One region of the Aeromonas sp. HMWF016 genome, then DNA from elsewhere that is predicted to be linked to it. Evidence: riboswitches for the same ligand, from Rfam matches in the RefSeq annotation. Region 1 holds a riboswitch; the other holds the start of a gene.
What was found. Region 1 has a riboswitch for thiamine pyrophosphate ahead of thiB (thiamine ABC transporter substrate binding subunit). Riboswitches for the same ligand answer to the same signal wherever they lie in the genome.
Positions count from the first base shown of each region.

Region 1 (7,971 bases):
TGATGGTGAGCAGGCCCTGGCGGCCAGTTTGACAGTCAAGGAGAAGCTGCAGATTGCCCAGGCGCTGGAGCGGCTCGGTGTCGACGTCATGGAGGTAGGCTTCCCGGTCTCCTCTCCCGGCGATTTTCACTCGGTGCAGACCATCGCCCGCCACATCAAGAACAGCCGAGTCTGTGCCCTGGCCCGCGCCCTGGCCAAGGATATCGACGCCGCCGGTGAGGCCTTGCGGGTTGCCGACGCCTTTCGTATCCACACCTTCATCTCCACCTCCTCCATCCATGTGGAGAGCAAGCTGAAAAAGAGCTTCGAGGATGTGCTGGAGATGGGCACCAGCGCCATCAAGCATGCGCTGCGCTACACCGACGATGTGGAGTTCTCCTGCGAGGATGCGGGCCGCACCCCCATCGATAACCTCTGCCGCATGGTGGAGGCCGCCATCAAGGCGGGCGCCCGCACTATCAATATTCCGGATACCGTGGGCTACACGGTGCCGACCGAATTCTCCGGCATCATCCATACCCTGTTCAACCGGGTGCCAAACATCGACAAGGCCATCATCTCAGTCCACTGCCACGACGACCTTGGCCTCTCGGTAGCCAACTCCATCGGCGCGGTGCAGATGGGGGCTCGCCAGATCGAGTGCACCATCAACGGCATCGGCGAGCGGGCGGGCAACTGCTCGCTGGAAGAGGTGGCGATGATCCTGAAGACCCGCGCCGATCTGCTCGGGGTGCACACCAACATCCGTCACAGCGAAATTCATCGCACCAGCACCCTCGTCAGCCAGCTCTGCAACATGCCGGTGCAGCCCAACAAGGCGATCGTCGGAGCCAACGCCTTCTCCCACAGCTCCGGCATCCATCAAGATGGCGTGCTCAAAGCGAAAAATACCTATGAAATCATCACCCCCGAGAGCATTGGCCTGACCCAGAACAACCTCAACATGACCTCCCGCTCCGGTCGCCACGTCATCAAACACCGGATGGAGTCCATGGGCTACGCCGAGAGCAGCTACGACCTCGACCATCTCTACGCCAAGTTCCTCACTCTGGCCGACAAGAAAGGTCAGGTGTTTGACTACGACCTCGAAGCGCTCGCCTTCTTCAGCCAGATCCACGAGGAGCCGGAGCACTTCAAGCTGGAGTACCTCGGCGTGCAGAGTGGCAGCTCGGTGATGGCGACCGCCTCGGTCAAGCTCAAGGTGGGTGGCGAGCTGGTCAGTGAGGCCGCCACCGGCAACGGCCCGGTGGATGCGGTCTACCAATGTATCAATCGCATCACCGGCTACGAGATCCGCATCGACAAATATGCCCTCAAGAGCAAGGGCGAAGGGGAAGATGCCCTCGGTCAGGTCGATATCGTCGCCGAATACAAAGGCCGCAAATTCCACGGCATGGGGCTGGCCACCGACATCATCGAATCCTCAGCCCATGCCCTGCTGCATGTGATCAACAGCATCTGGCGCGCCGATCAGGTGGCCGAGCAGATGGAACGCAATAACACAATCAAGACGGAGACAGTATGAGCAGTTATCGGATCGCAGTATTGCCGGGTGACGGCATTGGCCCGGAAGTGATGGCCGAGGCCGTCAAGGTGCTGGAGAAGGTGCAGGCCAAGTTCGGTTTCGCCCTCGAGTATGATCGCCATGACGTGGGCGGCATCGCCATCGACAACCATGGCACCCCGCTGCCGCAGAGCACCATCGCTGGTTGCGAAGCATCCGATGCCGTGCTGTTCGGTTCGGTCGGCGGCCCGAAATGGGAACATCTGCCACCCAACGAGCAACCGGAGCGCGGTGCCCTGCTGCCCCTGCGCGCTCACTTCAAACTGTTCTGCAACCTGCGCCCAGCCCGCATCTACACCGGTCTGGAGCAGTTCTCGCCCCTGCGCGCCGATATCTCCGATCGCGGTTTTGACATCGCCTGTGTGCGCGAGCTGACCGGTGGCATCTACTTCGGCCAGCCCAAAGGGCGCGAGGGAGAAGGAGCGAACGAGAAGGCGTTCGATACCGAGGTGTACCACCGCTTCGAAATCGAGCGCATCGCCAAGATCGCCTTCGAGTCGGCTCGTGTGCGCCGTGGCAAGGTCACCTCCATCGACAAGGCCAACGTACTCGCCTCCTCCATTCTGTGGCGCGAGGTGGTGACGCAAGTCGCCAAGGATTATCCCGACGTCGAACTGAACCATATGTACATCGACAACGCGACCATGCAGCTCATCAAGGATCCGTCCCAGTTCGACGTGCTGCTCTGCTCCAACCTGTTTGGTGACATCCTCTCCGACGAGTGCGCCATGATCACCGGCTCCATGGGGCTGCTCCCCTCTGCCAGCCTCAACGAATCAGGTTTCGGCTTGTTCGAACCGGCCGGCGGCTCGGCCCCGGATATCGCCGGCAAAGGGATAGCCAACCCCATCGCCCAGATCCTCTCCGCCGCCCTGATGCTGCGCTACAGCCTGGGTCAGGAAGCTGCCGCCCAGGCCATCGAGCAGGCCGTGGCCCAGACCCTGGCCGAAGGTTACTTCACCGCCGACCTGCATCAGGCCAGCGCCCGCCATCCGGTGCAGAGCACAACCACCATGGGCGACCAGATCGCCGCCCGGATCTGAGCTGAAGAACAGATAACAAGGAAGAGAGAAGCAATGGCCAAGACCCTCTATCAGAAAGTATTCGACGCCCATGTGGTACGAGAAGTGGAAGGCGAAACGCCCCTCATCTACATCGACCGCCATCTGGTACATGAAGTGACCAGCCCGCAGGCATTTGACGGCCTGCGCGCCATGAACCGCCAACTGCGCCGCCCGGATCTGACTTGGGCCACCATGGATCACAACGTCTCCACCACCACCAAGGACATCGCGGCCTCCGGCGAGATGGCCCGTATCCAGATGGAGACGCTGGCCGCCAACTGCAAAGAGTTCGGGGTTCGCCTCTACGATCTCAACCACAAATATCAGGGGATCGTCCATGTGATGAGCCCCGAGCTCGGCATCACCCTGCCCGGCACTACCATCGTCTGCGGCGACTCCCACACCGCCACCCACGGCGCCTTCGGCTCGCTGGCCTTCGGCATCGGCACTTCCGAAGTGGAACATGTGATGGCCACCCAGACCCTGAAACAGGGCCGCGCCAAGACCATGCGGATTTCGGTCAACGGCAAGCTGGCCGAGGGGATCAGCGCCAAGGACGTGGTGCTGGCCATTATCGGCAAGGTTGGCCACGCCGGTGGTACTGGCTACGTGGTGGAGTTCGCTGGCGAAGCCATCGAAGGGCTCACCATGGAAGGGCGGATGACGGTGTGCAACATGGCCATCGAACTGGGCGCCAAGGCGGGAATGATCGCCCCCGACCAGACCACCATCGACTACATCCGTGGCAAGGAGTTTGCCCCCAAGGGCGAGGCGCTGGAGCGGGCCATCGCCTACTGGCAGAGCCTCAAGAGCGACGACGATGCCAAGTTTGATGCAGAAGTGGTGCTGGATGCCGTCGACATCGCCCCGCAGGTCACCTGGGGCACCAACCCGGGTCAGGTTATTGCCGTGGGTGACCCCATTCCGGCGCCAGAGTCGTTTGCTGATCTGATGGAGCAGCAGTCCGCCCGCAAGGCACTCGCCTACATGGATTTGCAACCGGGCCAGAAGCTCTCCGATGTCGCCATCGACAAGGTATTTATCGGTTCCTGCACCAACAGCCGCATCGAGGATCTGCGCGCCGCAGCCGCCATCGCCCGCGGTCGCAAGGTCGCCGCTGGCGTGCAGGCGCTGGTGGTGCCGGGCTCCGAGCAGGTGAAGGCACAGGCCGAAGCCGAGGGGCTCGACAAGATCTTCATCGAGGCCGGTTTTGAGTGGCGCCTGCCCGGCTGCTCCATGTGTCTGGCCATGAACAACGACCGGCTGCAACCGGGAGAGCGCTGCGCCTCCACCAGTAACCGCAACTTCGAAGGGCGTCAGGGCCGTGCTGGCCGCACTCATCTGGTGAGCCCGGCCATGGCCGCCGCCGCCGCCGTCACCGGCCACTTCGCCGACATTCGCGCACTGTAAGAGGAAACAGCGATGACAGGATTCAAACAGCATAAAGGGATCGTCGTCCCCCTCGACAGCGCCAACGTCGACACCGACGCCATCATTCCCAAGCAGTTTTTGCAGAAGGTCAACCGTATCGGTTTTGGCAAGCACCTGTTCCACGACTGGCGCTTCCTCGACGATGCCGGCCAGCAGCCCAACCCCGAGTTTGTGCTCAACCAGCCGCAATTCGCCGGTGCCAGTATCCTGCTGGCCCGCGAGAACTTCGGCTGCGGGTCGAGTCGCGAGCACGCCCCCTGGGCGCTGGCCGACTACGGCTTCAAGACCATCATAGCCCCGAGCTTTGCCGACATCTTCTACGGCAACGCCATCAACAATGGCATGGTACCGGTGCGCCTGAAAGAGGAGGAGGTCGAGGCCCTGTTCCAACTGGTTGCCAGCCAGCCGGGCATCGAGCTCGAAGTGGATCTGGAGGCCAATCAGGTGCGCGCCGGTGAGCTCAGCTTCGGTTTCGAGATCGACGAGTTCCGCCGTTACTGCCTGCTCAACGGACTGGATGCCATCGGCCTGACCCTGCAGCACGAGGCTGCCATCAGCGCTTTTGAAGCGAAGCAGCCGAGCTGGATTTAACGCGCCAGTTGCAAAAAAACGAGTAGAATCAACAGGGAGCTTCGGCTCCCTCTTTTGTTTCCGGTAATGCACTTCACCAAACAGGCCAGGGATGCGGCCTCAAGACAGGATAAGGACGATGAAGAGAACGACGGCGATACTTTTGTTCTGCACTTTGCTGGCGCTGCCGGTTGCAGCCGCCCAGACCTACTTCACCAACAGCCTCGGCCAGATCAACGTCGGCTGGCAAGATAGCGCAGGCAAACCCCGCCAGCTCACCTATCGGCTGGAGCAAGGCAAGCTTCCCCCCCTTATCGCCTATCGTCCGGCACGGATGGAGGAGGAGGTACTGCAAACCCTGCTGCGCGGGGTACGCGAGAACTACCCCGAGGTGCAGTTCACCCTCTCCCGCCCCTCCCTCGAACTGCATCTGAAAAGTCACAATCAGGATAAAGCCAAAGAGGCCATGGCCTGGCTGGAAGCGCAACGGGGCAAAGAGGAGCAGGCGTGGCTGACCAAACACTACTTCCAGTACTTCACGCCACCGGATGGCCAGCTGGCGGTGAAGCAGGACCATGTTCGCATTGCGTTGGAGAGCCGCAGCACGGTGGCGCCGCTGGCTGAGCAGTTGAAACAGCAGGGGGGCAGCGAGCCGGAAGCGCGCCAGAAAACCGTGGCCGAGATGCTCGCCTTTATCCAGAGCATCCCCTACCAGCAGCTGGACAGTCTGAACGGACGGCAGGGCAAGGGGTTTCTCACTCCCCGTCAGGTGCTGGAACAGAACCGCGGCGATTGCGACAGCAAGGTGACCCTGATGGCCGCCCTGCTGGCCCAGCTCTTTCCCGAATTGAAACAGGCCATGGTCTTTATCCCGGGCCACGCGATGCTGGCGGTCGACCTGCCTGCCAAACCGGGTGATGCCACCATCAGCTGGCAGGGACAATCCTATCTGCTGCTCGAACCTACCGGCCCTGCCGCATTACCGGCTGGCCAAATAGCATCGACCAGCAAAACGCTGGTCGATGGCAAGCAGTTGAGTGTACAACCGGTTCAGCCCAAAGGCTGAAACTCTACCGCCAGCAGCAATCCGGTCTCCTCCTCCAACACCCGAATGATCCGGGCATGGGCTTCGAAAGGTGGAAGCAGGTTGTTGTTGGTTGCGAGGCTGATCCGGATCGGCTGGGTTGTATCAAGCTGGTGTTCCGCCACCGAGATCCCCATGCCGTTGGCACTGAGATCCCGACAGATGCCCTCCAGTACCTGATGCTGCTGATAGACGGTAACCGGAGCATTGATGACCATACGTGCAAAGGCACGTCTTTCCTTGGTACTGGTAAGCACGCGAAGATCCTCTGTTGAGTGGGAATCATCTCATGGGCAGCGCACAATTGTGCTGGTCTACCCAAAAGAACGTTAATACAATGCGGTGCGTTTCTCAAACGGGGTGCGGTTTACCGCTGAGATTATACCCGTGAACCTGATCCAGATAATGCTGGCGGAGGAATTTGAGGCACGGCGCTCATTTTTTGCGCCCTCATCCGCTGGCACCTCATAATGGAGTGCCCTTGATGAAAACCCTGCTGCTGGTCGCCACCAGCCTGCTCTCGGCTCAGGCTTTCGCCGCCGACACCCTCACCGTCTACACCTACAGCTCCTTCACTGCCGACTGGGGGCCCGGTCCCAAGATCAAGCAAGCCTTCGAGAAGGAGTGCGGCTGTACCCTCAATCTGGTTCCCCTCGAAGATGGCGTCGCCATCCTCAACCGGCTGCGACTGGAGGGCAACCACAGCAAGGCCGACCTGGTGCTGGGGCTGGATGATGCACTCATCAGTGAAGCCAAGCAGAGCGGCCTGTTCGCCCCCCATCCCGCCAAGCTGGATGGCATCAAGGTGCCGGGTGGCTGGCAGGATGACACCTTTGTCCCCTACGACTACGGCTACTTCGCCTTCGTCTACGACAAGGAGAAGCTCAAACAGCCGCCCAAGAGCCTGAAAGAGCTGGTGGAACGCCCTGATCTCAAGGTGATCTATCAGGACCCCCGTACCTCTACCCCGGGACAGGGGCTGATGCTGTGGATGAAGTCTGTCTATGGTGACAAGGCTCCTGAAGCCTGGGCCAAGCTGGCCAAGAAGACGGTCACCGTCACCAAGGGGTGGTCCGAGGCCTATGGCATGTTCCTCGATGGCGAGGCGGACATGGTGCTCTCCTACACAACCTCCCCCGCTTACCACCTGATTGCCGAGAACAAGCCTCAGTATCAGGCTGCCGCCTTCGAGGAGGGTCACTACCGTCAGGTGGAAGTGGCCGCCAAGCTGAAGAGCGCCAAACAGGAGAAGCTGGCTGACCAGTTCCTGCAATTTATGGTGAGCCCCGCCTTCCAGAGCGAGATCCCGACCGGCAACTGGATGTATCCGGTGATCGACACGCCACTGCCCAAGGGCTTCGAGCAGATGATCACCGTAGCCAAGCCGCTCGCCTTCAGTGCCGATGAGGTGGCCGCCAATCGCAAAGGGTGGATCCGCGAATGGCTGCAAGCCGTCGCCCAGTGAGCCAGCTCGCTCTGAAGCAACAGGATCGCCCCCTCTGGTGGCTGCCGGGCAGTGCAGCCACCCTGCTGATCCTGCTGTTGTCTCTCGGGCCGCTGGCGGCCCTGCTGTGGCAGGCCGGTTCACTGGCGCCGCGCACTTTGCTGGCAGACCCCTATCTGCGCCATGTGCTGGGCTTCAGCCTCTGGCAGGCGCTGCTCTCCACCCTGCTGAGCCTGGGGCTCGCCATTCCGGTGGCCCGCGCGCTGGCTCGGCGCCGCTTCATTGGCCGAACCCTGCTGATCAAGCTGTTCGGTCTCTCGCTGGTACTGCCGGTCATCATCGCCATCTTCGGCATCGTGGCGGTTCATGGCAAACAGGGGTGGCTACCGCAACTGCTGCGCAGCTTGGGGCTGGATCCCGGCAACTATCTCTACGGCCTGTTCGGCATTCTGCTGGCCCATGTCTTCTTCAACATGCCGCTGGCGGCACGTCTCATCCTGCAGAGCATCGAGAGTATCCCCGAATCGAGCTGGCGCCTCGCCAGCCAGCTCGGCATGCGCTCATCCCATATCTTCCGGCTGCTGGAGTGGCCGCTCATTCGCGGCATATTGCCCGGGCTGGCCAGCCTCATCTTTATGCTCTGCTTCACCAGCTTCACTACCGTGCTGGCGCTGGGCGGTGGCCCCAAATCGACCACCCTGGAGGTGGCTGTCTATCAGGCGCTGCGCTTTGACTTCGATCTCGCCACCGCTGGCGGATTGGCGCTGGTGCAGCTCATCCTGACCGCCACCCTGCTGCTCCTGCAGCACAAGCT
Region 1 covers NZ_CAWNWX010000005.1:24,536-32,506, forward strand. Annotated here, with positions in the region: gene leuA (2-isopropylmalate synthase) at 1-1,525, shown strand, start outside; gene leuB (3-isopropylmalate dehydrogenase) at 1,522-2,607, shown strand; gene leuC (3-isopropylmalate dehydratase large subunit) at 2,641-4,038, shown strand; gene leuD (3-isopropylmalate dehydratase small subunit) at 4,051-4,650, shown strand; gene AACS24_RS00405 (hypothetical protein) at 4,769-5,695, shown strand; gene AACS24_RS00410 (PilZ domain-containing protein) at 5,680-5,970, opposite strand; TPP riboswitch at 6,060-6,150, shown strand; gene thiB (thiamine ABC transporter substrate binding subunit) at 6,198-7,178, shown strand; partial or broken gene thiP (thiamine/thiamine pyrophosphate ABC transporter permease) at 7,154-7,971, shown strand, end outside.

Region 2 (7,971 bases), on a different contig from region 1:
GCACCGCCTCCAGCATATTGGGCTCCGCCATCGGGGTGCCGGTGCTGGCGATAGCCACCGGGTCGTAGACCACGAAGGGAGCCTCGATGGCTGCCAGCCGGCGGGCCAGCACCTCGACGTGGAGCCGGGTCGGCAGCAGACCAATCTTGATGGCGGCGGGCGGCAGATCGACGCCGAGGGCGTCGATCTGGGCGGTGAAAGTCTGCATCAACACGGGGTCGACCATCTTCACCGCCACCGAGTTCTGGGCGGTAATGGCGGAGATAACCGAGCAGCCGTGCACGCCAAGGTCGTGCAATGTGTGCAGATCGGCCTGAATGCCAGCGCCGCCGCCGGAATCTGAACCCGCTATCGTCCAGACTACTGGGCGGGAGTCCGTCACAGGCAGCAGATCGGCGGGGCTGACAGCCCCGCGCTCGCTGCTCACGCCTCCTCCCCTGCGGCCTGTTTCAGCGCCGCCGCCTGATGGTAGATCTCGCCGCCGGTCTCCTTGAAGGTTTCAGCCATGCGGGCCATGCCGCTCTCCACCTGAGCCACTACCTGCTCCTGCTGGCCATCCATGCCGACCAGCTTGATCTCAACGGCCTCCAGCTTTGCTGCGTAGTCACGCACGTCCTGAGTGATCTTCATGGAGCAGAACTTGGGCCCGCACATGGAGCAGAAGTGAGCCACCTTGCCGGACTCCTGCGGCAGGGTTTCGTCGTGGTAGGCGCGAGCGGTGTCGGGATCCAGCGCCAGATTGAACTGATCCTCCCAGCGAAACTCGAAGCGCGCCTTGGACATGGCGTTGTCACGGATCTGGGCGCCCGGGTGCCCCTTGGCCAGATCGGCGGCGTGAGCGGCGATCTTGTAGGTGATAAGCCCCTGCTTCACATCCTCCTTGTTGGGCAGCCCCAGATGCTCCTTGGGGGTGACGTAGCAGAGCATGGCGCAGCCATACCAGCCGATGAGCGCGGCGCCGATGCCGGAGGTGAAGTGATCGTAACCCGGCGCGATGTCGGTGGTGAGCGGGCCCAGCGTATAGAACGGTGCCTCGTGGCAGTGCTCCAGCTGCTCGGTCATGTTGCGCTCGATCATGTGCATGGGCACGTGGCCGGGGCCCTCGATCATCACCTGCACGTCGTACTCCCAGGCAATTTGGGTCAGCTCGCCCAGAGTGCGCAGCTCGGCAAACTGGGCCTCGTCGTTGGCGTCATAGACGGAGCCCGGACGCAGACCATCGCCCAGCGACAACGCCACGTCATAGGCGGCGCAGATCTCGCAGATTTCGCGGAAGTGCTGGTAGAGGAAGTTCTCCTTGTGATGGGAGAGGCACCACTTGGCCATGATGCTGCCACCGCGCGACACGATGCCGGTGAGGCGCTTGGCGGTCATCGGCACGAAGCGCAGCAGGACGCCGGCATGGATGGTGAAGTAGTCCACCCCCTGCTCGGCCTGCTCCAGCAGGGTGTCACGGAACAGCTCCCAGGTGAGGTCTTCGGCGATGCCGTTGGTCTTCTCCAGCGCCTGATAGATGGGCACGGTACCGATGGGCACCGGGCTGTTGCGCAGGATCCACTCGCGGGTCTCGTGGATGTAGCGGCCAGTGGAGAGATCCATCACGGTGTCGGCACCCCAGCGGGTCGACCAGACCAGCTTCTCCACCTCCTCTTCGATGCTGGAGGTGACCGCCGAGTTGCCGATGTTGGCGTTGATCTTCACCAGAAAATTGCGGCCGATGATCATCGGCTCCGCTTCCGGGTGGTTGATGTTGCTGGGGATGATGGCGCGGCCGGCCGCCACCTCGTCGCGCACGAATTCGGGGGTGATGTTCTGGGGTAAACGGGCACCGAAATCGCGGCCCGGATGCTGGGTGCGCAACAGCTCTGAGCGCACCCTCTCACGCCCCATGTTCTCGCGAATGGCGATAAATTCCATCTCGGGAGTGACGATACCGGCGCGGGCGTAGTGGAGCTGGGTGACCCGGCGGCCCGGCTTGGCGCGGCGCGGCTTTGGCAAGTGCTCGAAGCGCAGGTGATCCAGCCCCTCATCGGCCAGACGCTCCTGAGTGAAGGTGGAGCTGAGCCCCGGCAGGGCGTCGGTATCATCGCGCTCCAGCACCCAGTTCTCCCGCAGGCGCGGCAGGCCGCGGCGCACGTCGATGGCGACCCCCTCCTCCCCGTAACGGCCCGAGGTGTCATAGACCGGGATCGGCTCGTTGGGCTCGAACCGGGGATCTTCCTTGGTGCCACCAACGAAGGTGTCGGCCAGCTGGATTTCCCGCAGCGGGACACGAATATCGGCGCGAGAGCCTTCGATAAAGATGCGGCGGGAGTTGGGGTGAGCCATCCCCTTGAGGCTGTCGATAAAGGCCTGAGCGCTGGAGCGCTGCTCGCGGCGGCTGGATTTGGCGGTATCAGATAGAGAAGTAGACATAGCAAAACTCACATTAACTGGTTGAAGTTATGGGTGTTTGCTTGTCTGGAGTTCGAGGAGAAGATGAACTTGCGGCGGGGTGTTTATATCAGGAGGGAGTGGGCGCGGGATGGATCTCCGCGCTGCTGTGCTGCCGCTTCCCGCTCTCTGCACGCGGTAGGCAAGGCGCCCCACGTGCTGGACAACCGGACGGGACAGACTCCCTCCTGTGCGCCCTGACCCATCAAGGGCGATCCCTTCGATGAGCGGAAGAGGCTTGTTCCTCCTCCGGCGCGGTAACCCGCAAGTTACCCTTGTTCCCTTCGCAGGTTTTAACCTGATCAGGTTCCACGGATCCCGAATTAACGGTCTCAGCTTCGCGTCGTTCGACGGTCAGCACTCCGACAAGATGGCGCCAGTATAAGGGGGAAAATCTAAAGCACAAGCCGTTAACAATATGGGGCAACGGCTGGCGCTGTGGTCGGACCGGGTTACTCCCCGCGCAGGGCGGGAAGCAGCAGACCGAGACGTTCGTAATAGAGCAGGGTGGTGCGGCTCAGGCCCAGTTCTCTGGCCAGCCGGGTAATCGTCAACATAGGGGTTCCTTCATCCAGCGGGCAGAGGATAAACCCGCCTATCGTAGACGGGTCAACTACTCCTCCGGATTGACCACCAGAATTTCGCTTAAGTGACCCTGTTCGTCGCGGGTCAGCACCAGCTCGCTCCCGGCGTGCAGATCGGCGGCTGAGCCGTTGACCCAGCGCACCTGCGGGTTGAGTGGCACAGTACCCAGAGCAGCCAGTGTGAGTTGCCGTTCATCAACGGATTGCAGGCGATCTTGCGCCCGCTGCCAGGGCTGATTGGCCAGCGGTGCTCTGGCGGCCAGCAGCTCGATCCGGGTGGCAACGCCATCGGCCACCAGCAGGGCGAGCTGGTCGCCGGGTTTGAGTGGCTGCTGCCAAATCTCCCCCTGCCGCCAGACGGCGGCACTGCCCTGCTCCACCTCAGCGCCCTGAAATTGCAGATGGATGCCGTCATCGTGTTCCAGCTCCATCAGCCACAGTTCGTCGGCCACCGCCTGCGCGGCACAGAGCGGCAAACCGCACAGCCACGCACACCACTTTGTTCTCTGTTCCATGTCGTTCGTCCCTGAACAAAAAGCCCATGCCGGATAAGCATGGGCTTCATTCAGAAACATTGCGAATCTGCAGCAGCGACCGGGTTACTTGTCCTCGTGGCAGCGACTCAGGCGCATGCCGTCAAACTTGCACTCAAGTTCGAGCCAGCGCCCTTCGAAGGGGGCCAGACTCTTGTCCGAGGTGGTGTAGCCCCAGATCCGCCCTCCCTCGACCGGCCCTTCCAGATCCATCTCGTCCTTGTCATCTTCCTCGAGCGCTTCGACCTTGCGCACATAGCGCACGCCGTTCTCCACCACCCCCTTCATCTCAACCCAGGTGCCGCCGAGATCATCTTCGTTGAGCCAATCCTTGAAGCGGGTCTGGTCGTCGATCACGAACGGCAGACCGTTCACCATCAGCTGGCCAAGCTGCCAGGTGGTGCGGCCGGTCAGTTTGAATTCGGCAGCCTGCGCAGATCCGAGCGGCAGCAAGATCAGCAGCAGGAGAGCACAGAGAGACTTCTTCATCGTGGATCCTCGGGGTTACACTGGCGACAGGATGATGTATCCGGTGTGAAAAGAGCGTGAAGCTGCTCGCCAACCAGGAGTACAAAGCATGAAGATTTTGGTAGTGGAAGACAATCCTCAGGTGGCAGAAACCATCATGGATTATCTGGAGCTGGCCGGCCACCGGCTGGACTGTGCCTATCACGGTCAGGCAGCGCTGCAACTGCTGGCCGAACAGCGCTTCGACGTCATCATCATGGATGTGATGATGCCCCGTCTCGACGGGCTCAGCACGGTCGCCCGCCTGCGTGAAGAGGGGATCTCGACCCCGGTGCTCTTTCTCACCGCCCGCGACAGTCTGGAAGACAAGCTGGCAGGCTTCAAGGCCGGTGGCGACGACTATCTGGTCAAGCCCTTCGCCATGGAGGAGCTGGAGGTGCGACTGCAAGCCCTCAGCCTGCGCGGCCCCCGCGGTGACATCGGCGCCATCACCTTTGGCGAGCTGACCGTCGATGCCGCCAGCGGGCAGGCGACCCGTGCCGGCGTTCCCCTCAAGCTCGGCAAGATCCCGTTCCAGATCCTCGCGCTGCTGGCCCGCCGCGCACCGGCCATCGTCACTCGACAGGAGGTGCTCGACACCGTCTGGGGAGAGGAGGAGCCCGACTCCGACGCCCTGCGCAGCCACATCTACGCCCTGCGCAACACCCTCGACAAACCCTTCCCCACCCCCATGCTGGAAACCCTGCACGGTCAGGGCTATCGACTGGTGACCCCATGAGCCTGCCGAGCCTGCGCCACCGGCTCATCATGGCGCTCGGCGGAGCCGGCGTGGTGCTGCTGGTACTGCTCTCCGGCCTGATGATGGTGGCCGAGGACAAGATGGAGGAGCTCAGCCTGCGCCACTGGCTGGAGGCGGAAGTGACCCGCTACAGCGATGACTGGCTGCGCCTCGGTGCCGCGGCGGCGGCGCCCAGCCCGCGCCAGTTCTCCAGCTACTGGACCGAGGCGGGCCGCCTGCCCAAGTGGCTGCGCCCCTACCAGACCCCCGGCTTTTTCGAGCATCAGCTGGGGAAGGAGGACAAACACTTTCTGGTGGCACGCCACCCCTCCGGAAAAGGGATGCTCTATCTGGTCTTCAACGACGATGCCGATGACTACCTCGACCCCTACGAGGACAAGCTGCATCTGGCCACCCGGCTGATCGGGCTGGCGCTGCTGCTGGGCTGCCTCGGCTTCGGTATCTGGCTGGTACGCCATATCACGGGGCCGCTGCAGCGGCTGCAACACAGGGTCGCCCACCTCACACCGGATCAGGCGGACTTCATCCCCGATGCCCCCTGGCAGGAGCTCAGGGATATCGAGCTGGCACTGCTGACCGGCAAGCAGGAGGTGAGCGCCGTCTTTGCCCGCGAGCAGGAGTTCAGCCGCTTTGCCAGCCATGAACTGCGCACCCCCAACATGGTGATCCAGGGCTCGGCCGCCCTGCTCGGCAAGGTGAGCGATCTGCCCGCCCCCGCCGAGCGCGCCGTCACCCGCATCCGGGCCGCCGCCGACGAGATGGCGCTGCTCACCGAGACCTTTCTGCTGCTGGGCCGCAAGGAGGAGGTCGAGCGGCCGAAGCAGCTGGTGGCACCGCTGATCCGCCAGGAGCTGGCCCGGCTCGCCCCGCTGCTGCAGCGAGAAGCGCTCGATATCCGTCTGGTGCTGGATGAGGCGAGTGAGGTCGATTCCCCCCTATCCCTGCTCGCCATCGCCCTTGGCAACCTGCTGAAAAATGCCCTGAGCTACGCCGAGGGCCATATCGACATCGAACTGTGCGGCCCGGTGCTCACCATCAGCAACCCGACGGCGGCAGCGCCGGATCAGATCCTCGGTTACGGCTGTGGCCTCACCATCATCCAGCGCATCTGCGAAAAGCTGGGCTGGCAGATCGAGACCCGGCTGGAGGCCAATATCTTCAGCGCCAGACTGGTGATGGCGGAATAAAAACAGGGCGCCCGAAGGCGCCCTGTTTTTTGGCTGGTACAAATCCGGGATCACTCCACCGGCTTGTGCTTGCGCCCGCCCTTGAGCTCGAGGAACTCGATGATTTTGCCCGCCACATCCTTGCCGGAGGCCGCCTCAACTCCCTGCAGACCGGGAGAGGAGTTGACCTCCAGCACCAGCGGGCCGCGGGCACTGCGCAGGATATCCACGCCCGCCACGTCCAGCCCCATGATCTTGGCGGCGCGCACCGCGGTAGCGCGCTCTTCCGGAGTGATCCGGATCGCCTCCGCGGTGCCGCCCCGATGCAGGTTGGAGCGAAACTCGCCGGGCTGGGCCTGACGGCGCATCGCCGCCACTACCTTGCCGTTGACCACCAGACAGCGAATGTCGGCGCCGTTGGCCTCGCGGATATACTCCTGCACCAGAATGTTGTTGTTGGTCTGGATGAAAGCCTCGATCACGCTCTCGGCGGCTTTCTGGGTTTCGCACAGTACCACGCCGATCCCCTGAGTTCCCTCCAGCAGCTTCACTACCAGCGGCGCACCGCCCACCATGGTGATGAGGTCGGGCACGTCGTGGGTGCTGTGGGCATAACCGGTGATGGGCAGACCGATACCGTGGCGGGAGAGCAGCTGCATCGCCCGCAGCTTGTCGCGGGAGCGGCTGATGGCCACCGAGCTGTTGAGCGCCATGGTGTTCATCATCTCGAACTGGCGCAGCACGGCGGTGCCGTAGGCGGTGATGCTGGCCCCGATGCGGGGGATCACCGCGTCATAGCTCTCCAGCTCCCGTCCTTCGTAGTGGATGGAGGGGTTGTGGGAGGCGATGTTCATATAACAGCGCAGGGTGTCGAGCACCTCGACCTGATGACCGCGCGCCTGTGCCACCTCGACCAGACGGCGGGTGGAGTAGTTTTTCGGCTCACGGGATAAAATGGCGATCTTCATGACAATTCCGCTAGAAGGCTATGCCTGGGCAGGATGGGGCGGGAGAGTATAAGGTGCCACAGCGCCAAGACAACGCCAATTGTTTCTCCTGACAACAAGCCAAATAACGCAGAAGCCTGCCCATTCAGCACAGCACGGTGAAACAATAAACGGCGGCCCTGCGCGCCCTCCGGAGGCTGCTCGCAAAGTCCGCCGTTTTCGCTCAATGGCCGAGCAGATTGGCTCTCTCGCTACCCCAGATTGGGGGCGAGCCAGCGCTCGGCGTCGGCCAGCGTCATCCCCTTGCGGGCGGCGTAATCCTCCACCTGATCTTGCTGGATCTGCGCCACCGCAAAGTATTTGCTGTCGGGGTGAGAGAAGTACCAGCCCGACACCGCCGCTCCCGGCCACATGGCGTAGGATTCGGTGAGCTGCATGCCGATGGCCTGCTCGACATCAAGCAGCTCCCACAGGGTGCCCTTCTCGGTGTGTTCCGGGCAGGCCGGATAACCCGGCGCCGGACGGATGCCCCGATAGTTCTCGCGAATAAGCTCCTCGTTGCTGAGGGCTTCGTCGGGGGCATAACCCCAGTGCACTTTGCGCACCTGCTCGTGCAGGTACTCGGCAAACGCCTCGGCCAACCGGTCGCACACTGCCTGAATGAGGATGGCGTTGTAGTCGTCGTGATCCGCCTTGTAAGCCTTGGCGATAGCCTCCTCACCGATACCACCGGTCACCGCGAAGGCGCCGATCCAGTCGGCTTTGCCACTCTCTTTCGGCGCCACATAGTCCGCCAGACAGTAGTTGGGGAAGCCCTGCTTCTCGCTCTGCTGGCGCAAGTGATGCAGCACTTTTTTCACTTCGCTGCGCGATTCGTCGCTGTAGACCTCGATGCTGTCCCCCACCGCATTGGCCGGGAACAGACCGATGATGCCGGCGCAGCGCACGCTCTGATCCTTTTCCAGCTGATCCAGCATGGCGTTGGCATCGGCAAACAGCTTGGTCGCCTCTTCGCCGATAATCTCGTCTTCGAGGATGCGC
Region 2 covers NZ_CAWNWX010000087.1:100,279-108,249, reverse strand. Annotated here, with positions in the region: gene thiE (thiamine phosphate synthase) at 1-427, opposite strand, end outside; gene thiC (phosphomethylpyrimidine synthase ThiC) at 424-2,415, opposite strand; TPP riboswitch at 2,696-2,808, opposite strand; gene AACS24_RS14240 (MerR family DNA-binding transcriptional regulator) at 2,886-2,990, opposite strand; gene AACS24_RS14235 (hypothetical protein) at 3,047-3,532, opposite strand; gene AACS24_RS14230 (hypothetical protein) at 3,617-4,039, opposite strand; gene AACS24_RS14225 (response regulator transcription factor) at 4,128-4,796, shown strand; gene AACS24_RS14220 (sensor histidine kinase) at 4,793-6,004, shown strand; gene rimK (30S ribosomal protein S6--L-glutamate ligase) at 6,055-6,951, opposite strand; gene metH (methionine synthase) at 7,182-7,971, opposite strand, start outside.
Region 2: linked by a shared signal. The riboswitch ahead of thiC (phosphomethylpyrimidine synthase ThiC) and the one ahead of thiB (thiamine ABC transporter substrate binding subunit) in region 1 are both predicted to bind thiamine pyrophosphate.